3 regions of the Arthrobacter sp. 001422645 genome follow, and region 1 is predicted to be linked to each of the others. Evidence: riboswitches for the same ligand, from Rfam matches in the RefSeq annotation. Region 1 holds a riboswitch; each other region holds the start of a gene.
What was found. Region 1 has a riboswitch for cyclic di-AMP ahead of AC6EUH_RS16680 (NlpC/P60 family protein). Riboswitches for the same ligand answer to the same signal wherever they lie in the genome.

Region 1 (5,309 bases):
AGGCAGCCCGGCTGCTGGCACCCGGCGGGGAATTGTCGGTGGAAGATACCAACAGCTCCCCGCTGACCGGCGATCTGCTGCCGGCGTGGGATGAAGACTGGCTCCTGATTGAGCGGGAACGGCTTCGTCAGGTCCAGCTGCATGCATTGGAGGCGCTGGCTGTCCGGCTGCGAAATCTGGGGCGGTATCCGGAAGCGATCGATGCGGCTCTCCGGGCCAAGGCCATTGAACCGCTCCGTGAATCCGTGCACGCCGTTCTCATCGACATCTGCCTTGATGAAGGAAACGTGGCGGCTGCCCACGGGTACCTGCGGCAGTACAGTTCCGTCCTGTGGACCGAGCTGGGCTTGCGCCCCTCGCCGCGGCTGCTGGAGCGGGTCCGTGACGCGTCCAGGCTTCCGCGCCTGTGAGGGCTTCTGTCAGGTTCCCGGCCGGCGTTCCACCACTGCGTAGGCCTTCTCGTCGAAGAACTCCCAATCCGTGACCACCATAAAACCGAGGGCGTCCACCCGGTCGTTCAGGACGTGCACGTCGAAGCCGCCGTCGCGCGGCTCGGCGTCCCACGTGGACACGTGGACTTCCCCGTCCTCCAGTACCAGCAGTTCCGTATTGACGTTGAAGTCCTCCTGCGGCTGACCACTGAGCTGGCAGATGGCGACACAGTGCCTGGTGACGTCGGGGCTGTTCATTTCGGGGCCTCCGCTGTGGGGAACGGTGATGCCATCATCCTATTCCTGAAGCAGCCTCCGACGTGGGGAAAGACCGGGGACAAGCGTGCCCGCAACCCCGCCCGCCGTTACCTCAATGTGACATGCCGTGATCATTCCGTTACCGTTGTTAGGTGCCTGTTGTTTCCGAGACGGGCTCTCCCCAGCCGATTGCCTAACTCTGCCGCGGCCCGGGGATAACTAGAAGCAACGTCCGGCAGAGACGGGGAAACCACATTTGACCCGCTGTTCTCCAGGGGTCTTGGGGTGAAGCCGCACGGCCCGTCATGATCGGGCCCGAGTGCGGCCGGGTGCCTCCCATCCGAATCCGACAGCTCACCTCGCAGGCATTGGGAGAGGCTCCTTTAATGACTTTTAGCAATACCCGTGCGCCCAAGCACGCCGATCTTCGCAGCAAACGCCGTACCGCCGGAACCTTCGGCCGCCAGGCAGCAGTCCTCGTCGCCGCATCCGGAATGGTGCTCAGCGGCGCCATGGCCGCCAATGCAGCCGATGCTCCGGCGGAGCGCGACTCCTCCCCGGCGTCGTCCGTTGACGTCAAGGGCAAAGTCGTAGCACCGGTCATGGCGGACTCCGCCGTCAAGATCACCTTTGAGCGCCCCGCCGTTGAGACGGCGCCGGCCCCCGTGGTCGAGGCACCCAAGCCCGCGGCCGCTCCGAAGGCGCCGGTGGCACCCGCCCCGGCTCCCGCTCCCGCTCCGGCCGCCAAGGCGACGGTCAAGGTCCAGTCGGCACCGGCCCCCGCCGCTGCCGCCCCGGCAGCCGGCGGAGTCAACGCCACCCTGCTGTCCATGGCTTACGGCCAGATCGGTATCACGCAGGACTGCACCGCCATGGTGGAGAAGGCCCTGAACGCAGCCGGCATTCCGGTGGGAGACATCGGACCCACAGCCTTCCTGAAATACGGCAAGGTTGTCTCCACCCCGCAGCCCGGCGACATCATCGTCCAGTCCGGCCACGTTGCCATCTACGCCGGCAACGGCCAGGCCATCAGCGGCGGCATGAACGGCGTCAACGCCACCATGGCGCACCCGCTGTCCTGGCTGACCGCCACCGGTCCCGTGACGTTCGTCCGCGCCGGCTAACAGCAGCACCACAACGAGCAGCACGGAGAAAGCCGGTCGATCGGTTGCCTTGGGGGCAACGGATCACCGGCTTTCTGCGCGCCCGTTGTCCGGCTCCGGTGCGTACCGCAGCAGCACCACGCCATTGCCGAAGGTGCGGCTCCCCAGCAGCCGCAGCGGCGTCATGGCTTCTGTCGTCTGGAACAGCGGCTTGCCTTGTCCGATCACTACCGGGTGGACATAGATCCGGTACTCGTCGATCAAGCCGAGCCGCCGGAAGGCCGCCGAGAGGTTGGCGCCGCCAAGCGCGAGGTCACCGCCGTGCTGCCCCTTCAGTTTCACAACGTCCTCGACGACGACGTCGCGCACCACCTCGGTATTCCATCCGGCCTCCGCGAGGGTCCTGGAGTAGACGATCTTGGGCATGTCCCGCCAGATCCGGGCGAACTCGATCTCGGGGGCCGTGCTCATGGGGTCCTGGTCCGCCGTCGGCCAATACCCGGCCATTAGCTCATAGGTGACGCGGCCGTCCAGGAAGGCCCCCATGTTCCGGAGCTCTTCATTGAAGTGGCTGTGCAGTTCGTCATCGACCCGATGCCAGCTCAGATCCCGGTCCGGACCCTCGATGAATCCGTCCAGGGATACCTGCATCATCAAAATGACCTTGCGCATGGCGGCTCCTATACTGGGCTGAGGGGCTGCGATCCAGCGTACGCCGCTACGGGCGGCCCTGACAGGGCCGGGAAAGCCCGACGCCGGGAGGCACCATGTCCGCTGGACCGGCGCTTCTGCGGACCGGACTCTTGCGCTCCGGCCGGGGCGGGGGCACAATGCAGGAAATTTGAAGCCGCGCCGCGGTACGTTACGAAGAAGGACGAGTATGCCTGTGAACCCGCGTGTGGCGTCAGCCGAGGTTGCGCTCCCGCCGACGTGCAGGGGTTGAGTCCGATGGATTCTTCTGAACCTAGCCGGCACTCCAGCAGCGGCCGACATGCACCGGAGCCGGCCCAGGGGACCCACGGGATCCGGCGTTTTGGCGGGATCCGCCCGCAGTTCCTGATCGTGCTGGTGACCGTCCTCGGCCTGATCCTGGCCGCGGGTGTGTATGCCACCATTCAGGCCAGCTCCCCAGTCGATGCCGGCGCTCCGCCGGCATCGTCCGTTTCCGCCTCTGCGCGTGCCGCGGGAGCGGCGTCGGCAGTATCGCCGTCAGCCACCGCTCCGACGCTGACTCCGACGCCCACCCCGACGCCCACCCCGACGCCCACCGTCGTACCTCCCAGCATCGGACCTGCTCTGGACGCGCAAATCACTGCGGTCATCAAGGCCAACAGCGCCTACGGGCTCGGTGTGGCCCTCATCGATATGGCCGATGGAAAGGTGCACACGTACGGGGCGACGGACAAGTTTGTGGCTGCCAGTACCGGGAAGATCCTCGCCGCAGCGGCCTACTACCATATGGTGGAAACCGGCCAGGCGTCGCTGGCGGCCCCGATGGGGGCGTCCACCGCGGGCCAACAGATCCGGCAGATGGTCCAGCAAAGCGATAACGACTCCTGGGCATTGATTCTCGCTGCCATCGGCCACCAGGGACTGACAGACTATGCCGCGTCACTGGGAATCCCGTATGACCGGACCGTGAACGCGCTGACTCCGGCAGAGATGGCGAGGACCCTGTCAGAGCTGTACAGCGGCCGGTTGCTTAATGCCGGACACACGGCTCAGTTGCTGTCCTACATGCAGAACACCAACTACGAAGTGCTGATCCCGGCCGCCGTGCCGCCCGGGGTCGCCGTCTTCCACAAGTACGGTCTGCTGTTCGGCAATCTCCACGACGCCAGCATTCTGGTCAAGGGGAAACGGGCGTTCGTGTTTGTGGTCTACACGCTGGGCCAGGACATGTCGGACATGGCTGCACGGACCCGCGTCATCCATCAACTCACCGGCACAGTTACCGCCGGACTCTTTTAGCTGTGCTCGTTTAACTGAGCTCCGTTCCGCAACAGGACACACAATCGTAGGTTGGAAAGGGAGGTGAATGCCATGAAAGCATCACAGGGAGACCGCATCATCATCCGTGGCACCACGGTCGAGTCATCGGACCGGCACGGGGAAATACTGGAGGTCAAGGGGGCTGACGGAGCCCCGCCGTATCACGTCCGGTTCGACGACGGCCACGAGACCATCCTGTTCCCCGGCGGCGACTTCGTCGTCGAACACGGCAAGGCCGACTGACGCTACTAGAAACCGGATGAGCTGCCGGAGCCGGAGAAGCTGCCGCCGCTGCCGCCGTATCCTGTGGTGCTGCCGCCTCCGCCCCGGGCACTGCTGACACTGTGGACACCGGTGGTAAATCCCGAGTTGAAGGTAGGCACGGAGAAAAAGTAGTACGCGGGATACACGGTCCCCAGGATGCTGGGTTCGTAGGCCCGCCCGTACTTCGCTTTCCTCCCGGCCTGCGCGCTCTCCATATCCCTGCGCATCAGGGCGGCTTCCTTCTCGTTCCTGGCGAAACCATCGATGACGGTGTCGGCGTGGTTCTTGAGCAGCTCTGACAGGTGCGTGCGCGCGTCGCGCAGCCGGTCCAGTGCGGTCTCCGGCGTGATCGCGCCGTCGGCGAGTTCCGCGGTCCACCGTTCGATGTCCCGGTGGCTTTGGTCCCGGAAGGAGCGCAGGGCTGCCGCAGTGGCGGAGTCGCCCTCAGCATGGTGCTTGCTCAGCATCTGTTCGATCGCAGCCAGGTCAGCGCGGTAGGGAGCCAGTTGCCGGTCCCAGGCGGGAGCCCAGGCGGAGGCCCGGTTCAGCAGGGCGTTGGTGTCCGCGATGACGTCGTCAAGGGCGTCCAGCTCGGCAGCGGCGTCGGCGTAGCTCCGGACCAGCTTCAGGCTCGGCCGCCTGCTGAGGCCCCTGGGCGTGAGGGCATGGACCTGGTTGGCCAGGCCGGTGGCGGTGTTGTACTTCGCCATAAAGGTCCGGTGCTTCTCCAGCACGGTGCTGCCGTAGCGGGAGGCTTCCGGGATGGTGCCCGCGTTGAGCTCCGTGACCTGGAGATCCATGCTGACGTTGGAGTAGCTGGCGTCGCCGCGGGCCAGTTCCCTGCGGCAGCTGACCCTGGTCCGCCAGCGCACGATCAGCCAGGTGGCGGCGCCCGCGACGGCGGCTGCCACGGCGGTCCACGCAGCGACGAGGAAGGCCGTGGACCGGTACCACGGCTGGTTGATCAGTTCGGCGCCCCGCTGGATACCGGCGATGGTGCCCTCCGTCCACTGGGCATCGCGAAGCAGTTCCTTGGAAGCGTTCTGGATGTCCTCGCGCTGTTCGAGTGAGACCTTACGGTCCTCACCCATGTAGGTCCCCACCTGCCGGCCCACCGGGTCCAGGGCGAAGATGAAGAGTCCGTCCGCCCATTTCTGCCCGTCCCCGCTGATCCACTCCGGATGCTCGGCCCGGGCAAACCGAAGGACTTCTTCATTGAGGTTGGCCGAGGCCGAGCCGTTGTAGGTGTAAACGGCCACCT
Region 2 (5,309 bases), on a different contig from region 1:
GCGGCCAGCCCGCGCATCATTCCCGGGCCGGTGTGCTGCGCGGGAGATGCCATGCCGTAGACCAGCCGGAAAGGCATCAGGCGCGTTCTGCCGGGGTCAGGGTCGATTGTGGAGCCGCAGGGCACGTCGGTGACGGGCGGCATCGTCCGGTGTCCCAGTGCCGCCAGGAGCGGGGCACCGAGGGTTGACAGTGCCATCATGGCCGCTAGCGGGTTGCCCGGCAGTCCGATAATGAACCTGCCATCGGGGAGTTCGGCCAGCACGGCGGGGTGGCCGGGACGCATGGCGATCCCGTCGACCAGCAGACGTCCGCCAAGTTCCGTCACGGAACGCCGCAGGTGGTCGGTTCCGGACCGGCCGGTGCCGCCCGTGGTGATCACGACGTCGGCGGGCAACAGTTCTGCGGCCGCGCTCCCGGAAGCCTGGCCGTCGCCACTTTCGCCGAACGCCCCGGCCGGGTCCGCATCCTCGAGCGCCGTGAGCCACTCGGCGTAGCTGTCTCCGATTTTCGTTTCGCCGGTGCAGATCCCGCCGAGCATGTCCACCACGCCGGCGAGCTGGGGACCGAACGTGTCGCGCACCTCGCCCGGCTGCGGGACCCCTGCTGTGACCACCTCGGAGCCGGTGAACACCAGCCGGACCAGCGCTTTGCCGAGGACCGGCAGCGTGTCGTGGCCGGCGAGGGCCGCGAGGGCCAGGTGGGCGGGGTTGAGCAAGGTCCCGCGTTTGATCAGGACCTCGCCGGCGGCCGCTTCCTCTGCGGCTTTTCGAATATGTTCGCCGTTTCGCGGCTCTCCGGGTTTGGCGCCGCCGCCGAGTTGCAGGATCGGGAGCCCGTCCTCGTCGGCGGCGATTTCGCCGCTTTCACTCCGCAGCACGGCCTTGGCCCCGGGCGGGATCAGACCGCCCGTGACGATCGGGCTCGCCTGGTGGGGGGCCAGCCGCTGGCCCGGTTCGGCGAGGATCCAGGGTCCGCTGCCGTTGACGGCCCAGCCGTCCATGGCTGACGAGGCGTAGTGCGGCATATCCACAATCGCTTCCACGTCGGCCGCGAGTTGCCGCCCCAGGGCACCCCGCAGGGCAACGGGTGCAGCAGGAATGGGAGTCGCGCAGTTGAAGGCGAGCTGCCGGGCTTCCTGCCAGGTGTGCGCGACGTGCCGGTGCGGCGGCTCGGGTTCCCCGTCCGGGGCGGCGTCGGCGGACCGGTCCTCGGGACCCTCCGGAAGTGCTCCGGCACGGCCGGCCGAGGCGGCGCCGAACGCATGCTCGTCCCCGGCGGCAGCTGCACTGCCGGGAGGGGGTGCAGGTGTCATGCGCCGGAGGCTTCGTTGGCTGCGTAATCCTTGGCGAGTTTGCGGGCTACGCCCATTGCGGCCTGCATCGAGACGGCATCCGTGGCCTGGCCGGACCCTGACGCCAGGCCTGCCGCGAAGCCGGCAATGAACGTCGTCAAAGGAGCTGCCGGGCGCACCACGGAGTGAGCGGCCACTCCGGCGAGGGCCAACACCTCGTTCACGTCCACCTCGACGTCTTCCAGCTCCAGGGCCTGGAGCAGGGCACGGCACCAGTCTTCCAGTGTTTCGTCCTGGCTCTTCACCGTTGCCTCCAAAGTCGAATTCAGCTGGGGAGCCCCGGGCCGGATGCCCGAATCATGGCTGACGCGGTCATGACCGCCGGGCGGGACCGTCACCCCCAAGGCGGAGGCATCGTCCCAGGTGTCCACATCATCCGTGGACCCCCCGGGGACGCTGACTTCGCGCACCTCCAGCCTAGCAAGAAGGGTGAACGCCGAGGCGTTTTCAAGGGTGCCGCCCTGCTCGGCGTCAGCAATGCTCCTTTGTAGCGCGGCTGTGCCATATAAGCCCACGAGTGGCTGCCGGCGCCCATCGGCGGACACAGCCATCAGCCCCTCAGCGGGCGGGACTCCCCCGGCCGCGTCCAGCAGGGCCCGGACGGCGGCGCCCGCCCGGGGCATGTCGCAGGCGAGGACAAGCGTGTAGGGGGGTGCAGGCCGGGGACGGGGTTCCCCGCGCCGGTGCCAATCCAGGGCGGCCATTCCTGCCGCGATGGCTGCGGCCGGTCCGGCGAAGGGCGGGTCTTCCCGGCAACTCAGTACGCCTGCCGGCAGCGTTCCCGGATCGGGGCCGACGACGGCGACAGCCGCCGCGCCGCTCGCGGCCTGCAGCGCGCGTTCAAGGAGGGTGGCCCCGTCGTGCACCAGTCCTGCTTTGGGCACTCCTCCCAGCCGGGAGGACCGGCCCCCGGAAAGAATGACAGCATCGAATTCCACCGGCCCAGCCTAGCGCGGTCCCGCACGGAACGTCCGGCGCTTTGGAGTCCGGCGCTGCAGAGTCCGGCCCGGAGACGGTTCAGGCAGCAGATTCCGGCAGCAGGAAGGGGTCCCAGGCCGGCGTTGGCTTCTCCAGCTCCTTGATCTGCCAGGTTGTGCCCTTGGGCGGCGCGGGGCTGAAGCTGAGCTTCCACCCCATTTCGCCCGGCGTATGGTCGCCCTTGGCATTGTTGCACCGCAGGCAGGCAGCGACGAGGTTTTCCCAGGAATCCGCACCGCCCCGGGATTTGGGCTGAACATGATCGATGGTGTGCGCCGCCTTGCCGCAGTAAGCGCAGCGGTGCCCGTCACGGCGGAGCACTCCACGGCGGCTGACCGCGGTGATCGTGTTGTAGCGGGGCCTGATGTAGCGATTCAGGAGAATCACCGAGGGCCGGCCAAGGACATCCTGCGGACCGACGACAGGATCGTCGCCTTCCGCCACGACGCTGGCTTTTCCAGTCAGCACAAGTACGAGCGCCCGGCGGAAGGTGACAACCGCCAGCGGTTCATATCCAGCATTCAGAACGAGAGTGCGCATCCGCATACCTCTTCACGGCCGCACCCGCCAGGGGCACGAGGGCCGGCTGCCCTCTGCATGGTCGGGCTATGGATCGACAAAACAAGAGTAAACACGAAGGTGCCGTTTCACCGAATCTTTTTTTGCGGCCGCGGCACGTGTCGGCAGGAGTTCACGTGGCGGCAACGCAAAGGACCCCTGCCGGGGGCAGGGGTCCTTGGTGTTGCTGAGTTCTGGTGTCTCTAGCCGCCGACGCGGATGAAGACGGGGCCGGAGCCGACGTTCACGCTCTGGAGGGACGTGGTTCCGCCGTTCCAGCCGCCGTGAACGGCCATGCCGTTGCCGACGTAAACAGCGATGTGAGCCATGCCCGTGCCACCGTTCTGGTAGTACGCAAGGTCGCCCGGCTGTGCTTCGGCGGCGCTGACGGTGCGGCCGAGGGACAGGTACCCTGCCGGCCAGCCGTGGTAGTTGATGCCTGCAGCGGCCAGCGCGTTCGTGGCGAGTGCGGTGCAGTCCTGGGCCACGCCGATCTGCGCGTAGGCAGCAGCGGCGATCGTGGAGCCCATGCCGCTGGCAGCAGCCGGCGCTTTGGTGCTGGCCACAGCGGCGGTGGCGGTGGCGCCGTTGGCGGTGGCGGCTGCGCCGACCTCGGTGCCGGCGGCCTCGGGGGTTTCCTGGACCTTCACGATGGGCTTCGGGGCCTCGACGACGGGGGCCGGGGTGGTGGTGACGGCCGGCTTCTCGTAGGAGATAGCGATGGTCGAAGCAGCGGAGATGGTGGCGGGGGCGGCCGACTGTACTTCGAGCGTGGAAGCGGAGGTGGATTCGCGCTGAACGTTGGCCTCAGCAGCGTTGGCTGCGATACCGCTGGTCAGGACGAGGCCGGAAGCTGCAGCGATAACTGCGGCCTGGCGGCCCATGCCGCCGGCGTTGTCGCCGACAGCCTTGGCAATAACGGCCAGCGAGTTGGTCTTGGTGACCTCGGCGCGGTGCCGTGCGATTGCACGAGTAGTCATTAAGTTCTCTCTTTCGTGATCCTGGGTCCGCGCTTTTCAGGCGCGGGCTGAGGACGCTCCGGCATCTTGGGGGTACGCCGGATCGCCCCGAAATGGGTTACTTAGCGAAGGGTGTACTGCGAAGACGCGCCAAAAGCGGGAACTGCGTGCAGGTGCATGGCCTGCGGGCCGGACTCAGCAGAGATTGAGACGGCGGTGTGAGATCCGTTCCGGGCGCCGGCAAGGGCAGCCCGGGAGTCGGATTTCAGCGGGCTCGAAAGAGCCGCGGAAGCGCGGTGACGCGCAGCATTGTGGCGTGAAGACACGAAAGTAGCCTCTCCCAATGCCTACGAGGTGAGCTGTCGGATTCGGATGGGAGTCACCCGGCCGCGCTGCTTCCTGGGAAGCTTTGCGACTTAACCCCTAGGTCTTCTTGCGAAGACCAAAATTGGTTCCCCCGCCCCTGCCAGACGATGTAATGCGAACGGACCTTGAGCGGTGGCAGAGCTAGGCAATCCACTCAAGAGCGCCAACTTCGGAAAAGTTGGCGTAGGTCAAACGGTACAGCAGTTGGGGCTCAATGTCACATTCAGATCACGGCGTGTCACAAGAATGCGAGAGCGTCCGATCAGCTTTATCAGAGCCAGCCGGTGGGGTCAACGACTTCGCCGTTGACCATGACTTCGAAGTGGAGGTGGCAGCCCGTGGAAGCGCCGGTGGTGCCGCTCATCGCGACGACATCGCCGCGGGAGACCTGCTGGCCGACGGTCACGCTGGCTGAAGACAAGTGGTTGTACGTGGTCTCCAGGCCGTTGCCATGGTCGATCACCACGCGGTTACCGCCGCCGTAGGGGTGCCAGCCATTGAAGGTCACGGTACCGCTTGCCGCCGCAAGGACGCTGGTGCCGCACTGGGCGGAGTAGTCCTGTCCGCGGTGGAATTCGCCGGAGCCGCCGGTGATGGGGCTGACGCGGTATCCGAAAGGCGATGCGGTCTTCAGCTGTGCCAGCGGCGCACCCAGGCTGCCCGCGGAGGCTGCCCGGCTGATCGAACCAACGGACTGGGCGCTCAGCAGCTGCTTGAGCTTTCCGTCCGGGTCACCCTTGGTGGTGACGGCGGTCCGGTTGAAGTCGATTTTGGCCTCGGACGCCGTGACGTCCGGCTGGACCGCGGCCGAGACGGATCCGGACGAGTTTCCGGCGTCCGTGGCCATAACGGGACCCGTGGCGGGGACGGTGACGGTGAGGACCAGGCCCGTGGCGGCCAGGGCAATGCCCGCCTTTTGCCCCACGCCACTGGCGGCGGCAAAGTCTGTCACCTGGCGGAACGGACTGCGGCGGCCTCTGCGTTCGTCACGGTGCGCGTCACGCGGGCGGTCTGCCATAACGGCGACGGCCGGACGCTGCTCCGGAGCGGGACCGGTCGCACGACGGCGGCCCCTGGCGGTCTGGGTGGTCAAGAA
Region 3 (5,309 bases), on a different contig from region 1:
TCCACCCAGTGGTTGAGCCGGCGCTCGCGGAGGACATCGAACACGGAGCCCGCGGCCCCGGCCTTCTCGTCCCACGCGCCAAACACCACCCGCGGAATCCGGGCCAGCACCACGGCCCCGGCACACATGGCGCAGGGTTCCAGCGTCACCACCAGGGTGCAGTCCTCCAGGCGCCAACCGTCACCTGCGCTGCCGCCCTGGGCACTGAGTTCGCGCAGCCGCGCCGCAGCGGCGCGGATGGCCACCATCTCAGCGTGCGCCGTCGGATCCCCGAGCGCTTCCCGCTCGTTGCGCCCGGCGCCGAGCACGGCGCCGTCGGGACCAATGACGACGGCGCCGATCGGCACGTCGGCCGTCGCCAGCGCGGCACGCGCCTCGGCGAGGGCCAAGCCCATCCATTCGGCATGCCGCGGCTCGGGGGAAGTCATGGCTCAATGATAGTTTCGAACACTAAGCAAGCTGTGCAGCACGGCTGCCCGGCAACCATACCGGCAACGACATTCGGGAGTAACCGTGAACACCGGGACAGAGAGCTGGTTGACGCAGCGTTGGGGCAAATGGGTGGTGCCCTACGCGGCGCTGTGGATCACGATGCTCATCGGCGGCGCAGTGGTGCTGGCCCTGGCGCTGGTGAGCGCCGAGGTCTATGACAACGTCGTGGACGACGCCGGCCTGGCGAACCTGGACAAGCCCACCCTGGGGATGATGGAGCAGCTGCGCAGCCCCGGCCTTGATGCGTTTGTCACGGGGTTCACCAACATCGGCGGCGGGATCGGGATGCCCATCCTGGCCAGTATCCTCACGGCGTGGCTCATCTGGGCCGGCCGGACCTGGCGGCCGCTGATCCTCATCGGCGGTGCTGCCGCCGTCTCCGTGACAGCGACTGCCGTGGGCAAGAAACTGATCGGCCGGACCCGCCCGGACCACGCCGACGCCGTGCCCCCCTACGAAACCTCGCCATCCTTCCCGAGCGGCCACACGCTCAACACGACCGTGGTGATCGGGCTGGTGGTGTACCTCGCCTGCCTGCAGATCAAGCGCACCTTGGCCCGGGTCAGCCTCATAGCGGCGGGGGCGGTGTTCATCTTCGCGATGGGCATGAGCCGGGTCTATCTGGGCCACCACTGGATGACCGATGTGATCATTGGATGGGTGCTGGGACTGGCCTGGGTCGGGATAGTGATCCTGGCCCACCGGCTCTTCCACGTCCTGCGGCACCGGGAACAGGCCGGACCCGCACCGACTTTTGACAACGAGGTCCACCTGCGCGACGGCGCCGCCGGCAGCAGCGCTCCGGGGCGCAAGGACGACGTCGGCGCCCGCGGTCCCACGGGCGGGCCTCCAGCCGCCGGGTGATAGTTTTGACCCATGCGCACTTTCGTTGTGGACCACCCGCTGGTCGCCCATAAGCTCACCGTTCTGCGGGACAAGAACACTCCGTCCCCGGTCTTCCGCCAGCTCACCGAGGAGCTCGTCACGCTCCTGGCGTACGAGGCCACCCGCGAAGTCCGCACCGAACCGGTCACCATCGAGACGCCGGTCAGCACCACCATTGGCACCGCGTTCACCAAACCCACCCCGCTGGTGGTCCCCATTTTGCGGGCCGGGCTCGGCATGCTCGAGGGCATGACCAAGCTGGTCCCCACCGCCGAGGTCGGCTTCCTGGGCATGGCCCGCGACGAAGAGACCCTGGACATCATTACGTATGCCGAGCGTCTCCCCGAGGATCTCACCGACCGTCAGATCTTCGTCCTGGACCCCATGCTCGCCACCGGCGGCACACTGCGCGAGGCCATCAAGTTCCTCTTTAAGCGCGGCGCCTCGGACGTCACCTGCATCTGCCTGCTCGCCGCCCCGGAGGGCCTGGCGAAGCTGGAAGAAGAACTCGCGGACGCCAACGTGACGATTGTGCTCGCCTCGATCGACGAGAAACTCAACGAGAAGTCCTACATCGTCCCGGGCCTGGGCGACGCCGGCGACCGCCTCTACGGAGTGGCCGGGTAACCAGCTTCTGGTCGTGGAACCGGCCCGCGGCGGGTGTCGCGGGCCCGGGGTTGCCCTACCGGAAACCGCCGTCCGGGACTAGCCTGTGCCCCATGGACTGGAAACTCGAACTTGTGTTTGTCCCTGTGTCCGATGTGGACCGCGCCAAGGACTTCTACGTCAACAAGGTGGGCTTCAACCCCGACTTTGACGAGCGTCCCATGGACGGCATCCGTTTCGTCCAGCTGACCCCGCCGGGCTCCGCGTGTTCGATCGCGATTGGTGAAGGCCTCTCCGATGCCCCGCCCGGCACTGCCCCAAGCCTGCAGCTGGTAGTCAGCGACATTCAGGCCGCCCACCGGCAGCTCAAGGACAACGGCGTGGATGTCAGCGACGTTGACGTCCAGGACTGGGGTCACTTTGTCTACTTCGCCGATCCCGACGGCAACAAATGGGCTGTGCAGTACATTCCCCACCGCCCGAACGGCTAAGCCGGCTGGGGCGGGTGTTTAGTACCAGTTGTGGGCGTAGTGGAAGTTCAGGGCCTCGCACGGGGAGCCGTAGCGGTCCTTGACGTACGTCAGGCCCCAATTGATCTGGGTCCGGTAGTTGGTCCGGTAATCAGCGCCCGCGCTGGCCATCTTTTCGGCCGGCAGGGACTGGACCACACCGTAGGCTCCGCTGGTCGGGTTGGTTGCAGTTGTCTTCCAGTCCGATTCCTTGGTCCAGAGCTTCTGCAGGCACTGCATCTGGCTGGGGGCCCAGCCATAGGAGCCCAGCTTGCTGGCCGCGTAGGCCTGCGCGCCGGCCGGATCATTGACGGCCACAGGGGCAGGCTTCTTCACAGGCTTCGGTGCGGGCTTCTTCACAGGCTTTGGCGCAGGCTTCGGCGCGGCCTTCGGAGCGGGTGCCGCGGCCTTGGCGGGCTTTGCCGCGGGGGACTTGGCCGCCACAGCGCCGGTTGTGGGCACCTGGTTATCGGCCCGGACGCGTTCAAAATCGAGCGGCGTCAGGGGATTTGCCGTGGTGGGTGCCTTCGTGGAGCTGCTCGCGGTGGCGTGGCGGGCGGATGTCTCGGCGGCCTGGCCGGCGGCGCCGACCCCGACCAGCACCGCGCAGGCGGCGGCAACAACGGCCGTCCGGCGGCCGGTGACGCCGAAGTTTCGGGCAAACCGGGACAGGGCCGAAGCGGGCTTGGCCGGTTCGGCGCGGTGACGCGACGGCTCGGAGCGGGTGTTCCTTGCATCGCCGTCACGGCGCGTTTGTGCCTTGAAGTCAGTCATGAGTGCCTCTCAACGCCTGCGGAGTTAGCTGTCGGGTTCGGATGAGGACATCCGGCCGCACGGAATCTCACGTGTCGGCTTCACCCCAAGGGTGCATGATGCAGAAAATGCCCGGGAACTCTGGGTCCCCCGCCTCTGCCTCGTCCAGCGGTATCCGGGAGGCGGCAGAGTTTGGCGTGCATCCGGATATGCGGCTCCAGTGATGGCCGCACCCTAAAAACCGTACAGGACCTGCGCCGAGAAGTCACATTTGGGTAACGGAAATCACGACGGCGGTGAGGCGGCTTGCGCTGCGTGGCTTGCTCAGGCCTGCGCCGTAGGCGCGGGGAGCCGCACCGTGAACTCCGTCCGGCCCGGGACGGATGTCACGCCCACAGTCCCGCCGTGGGCGTTAATAATCGACTGCACAATCGACAGTCCCAGCCCGCTGGTTCCCTCAGCGGACGCGGCGGAAGCGGTGGTCGCAGTCGCGGCCGCAGCGGAGGAAGTGGCCGCCAGCCGCGGCGGGCGGAGCGGCAGGTGCGGCACGGGCTGCCGGGTGCGTGACGGCGTCGTGACGGCCGCCGGATTCTTGCGGGCGGCGTCCGCCCGGGTGAAACGCCCAAAGACGCGGCCCACGAATTCGGGGGCGATCCCGGGGCCGTTGTCCGTCACTGTCACCACGGCACTTCCGTCGGGCGCGCGCTGCACCCCGGTCGCCACGGTCGTGCCCGGGCCCGTGTGCTTACGGGCGTTGGAGAGGAGATTAGCCAGCACCTGGTGGAGCTGGGTCGCGTCCCCGCGGACCACCACAGGCTCTTCGGGAAGCTCCAACTGCCAGACCCGGTCCGGGGCCATCACTTTCTCGTCGCTGACCGTCTCGACGGCCAGCTGGGTGAGGTCTACGTCGCTGATTTTGAGCGGCTGGCCCTCATCCAGCCGGGCGAGGAGGAGCAGGTCCTCCACCAGGGTGGTCATCCGCTCGGACTGGCTCTGCACGCGGGCCAGGGACTTTTCGCCGTCGGGCGTGAAATGTTCGGTCATCCGCATCAGCTCGGTATACCCGCGGATGGCGGTCAGCGGTGTGCGCAACTCGTGGGATGCATCCGCCACGAACTGGCGGACCTTCATCTCAGTCTCCTGCCGGGCTTCCAGCGCGTTCGAGACGTTGTCCAGCATCAGATTCAGGGCGTGACCGACGCTGCCCACCTCGGTTCCCGGATGGGCGGCTGAGGCCGGCACCCGGACGGCCAGTCCCACTTCACCGGCGTCGAGCGGGAGGCGCGAGACTTGCGTGGCAACCTCGGATAGCTGATCGAGCGGCTTCATAGTCCGGCGGATCAGCGCCGTCCCGGCCAGGCCGATCACCACGAGGCCGCCGGCGGACACGATCACCGTGGTCCAGACGAGGGAGGCCAGCGTGTTTTGCTTTTCTGACAGCGGCAGCCCGGTCACGATCACGTCGCCGTCGGGAGCCTCCGCGGCGACCAGCCGGTACGCGCCGGAGGACAGCATGTGGTCCTCCGGCGCGCTCCGCGGGGTGAGCTCAAGGAGGACCTCGTCGTCGTCGTCGGTGAGCGACTCGCGGGTGCCGTCCTCCGCGAGGAACCCGGCGCTGCGGACCGAGTCGTCATCGATCCTGGCGTTCAGGGTGCCGATACGTGCTTCAAGGGGGTCCGCGCGGCCGCCTGCGCGGCCAAAATCGCGGGCACGGGCGGATGCCTGCGCCAGCTGGTTGTCGAGCTGCCTGGTCAGGAAGAAGTCCATCGAGGCGTAGCTGACGATGCCAATCGCTCCGCAGATCGCCACGAGCAGGGCCATGGCGACGAGGACAAGCCGGGTGCGCAGGTGCCACGTGGACGGATCACGCCAGTTGAGCCCGGTGGGGCGGACAGTGCCGGAGCGTTCAGGCACGGATCAGTCCGCCGGTTTCAGGACATAGCCTGCGCCGCGCACGGTGTGGATCATAGGCGGGTGGCTGGCATCGACCTTCTTGCGGAGGTAGGAGATATAGAGCTCCACGATGTTGGCCTGCCCGCCGAAATCGTAGTCCCAGACCCGGTC

Region 2: it holds a riboswitch for cyclic di-AMP, as region 1 does, so the genes downstream of both, AC6EUH_RS12290 (NlpC/P60 family protein) here and AC6EUH_RS16680 (NlpC/P60 family protein) in region 1, are expected to answer to the same signal.
Region 3: it holds a riboswitch for cyclic di-AMP, as region 1 does, so the genes downstream of both, AC6EUH_RS09470 (aggregation-promoting factor C-terminal-like domain-containing protein) here and AC6EUH_RS16680 (NlpC/P60 family protein) in region 1, are expected to answer to the same signal.

Annotation. Positions count from the first base shown of each region.
Region 1 is NZ_JCBANT010000019.1:52,086-57,394, reverse strand. Features, by position in the region: gene AC6EUH_RS16690 (AfsR/SARP family transcriptional regulator) at 1-410, shown strand, start outside; gene AC6EUH_RS16685 (hypothetical protein) at 420-689, opposite strand; cyclic di-AMP (ydaO/yuaA leader) riboswitch at 880-1,067, shown strand; gene AC6EUH_RS16680 (NlpC/P60 family protein) at 1,076-1,813, shown strand; gene AC6EUH_RS16675 (dihydrofolate reductase family protein) at 1,877-2,464, opposite strand; gene AC6EUH_RS16670 (serine hydrolase) at 2,741-3,763, shown strand; gene AC6EUH_RS16665 (DUF1918 domain-containing protein) at 3,836-4,027, shown strand; gene AC6EUH_RS16660 (DUF5129 domain-containing protein) at 4,033-5,309, opposite strand, start outside.
Region 2 is NZ_JCBANT010000011.1:23,544-28,852, reverse strand. Features, by position in the region: gene AC6EUH_RS12305 (molybdopterin molybdotransferase MoeA) at 1-1,313, opposite strand, end outside; gene AC6EUH_RS12300 (DUF6457 domain-containing protein) at 1,310-2,290, opposite strand; gene AC6EUH_RS12295 (HNH endonuclease) at 2,370-2,870, opposite strand; gene AC6EUH_RS12290 (NlpC/P60 family protein) at 3,092-3,868, opposite strand; cyclic di-AMP (ydaO/yuaA leader) riboswitch at 4,178-4,347, opposite strand; gene AC6EUH_RS12285 (M23 family metallopeptidase) at 4,485-5,306, opposite strand.
Region 3 is NZ_JCBANT010000007.1:89,163-94,471, forward strand. Features, by position in the region: gene AC6EUH_RS09450 (nucleoside deaminase) at 1-428, opposite strand, end outside; gene AC6EUH_RS09455 (phosphatase PAP2 family protein) at 514-1,356, shown strand; gene upp (uracil phosphoribosyltransferase) at 1,369-2,004, shown strand; gene AC6EUH_RS09465 (VOC family protein) at 2,097-2,474, shown strand; gene AC6EUH_RS09470 (aggregation-promoting factor C-terminal-like domain-containing protein) at 2,493-3,266, opposite strand; cyclic di-AMP (ydaO/yuaA leader) riboswitch at 3,268-3,426, opposite strand; gene AC6EUH_RS09475 (sensor histidine kinase) at 3,570-5,159, opposite strand; gene AC6EUH_RS09480 (response regulator transcription factor) at 5,163-5,309, opposite strand, start outside.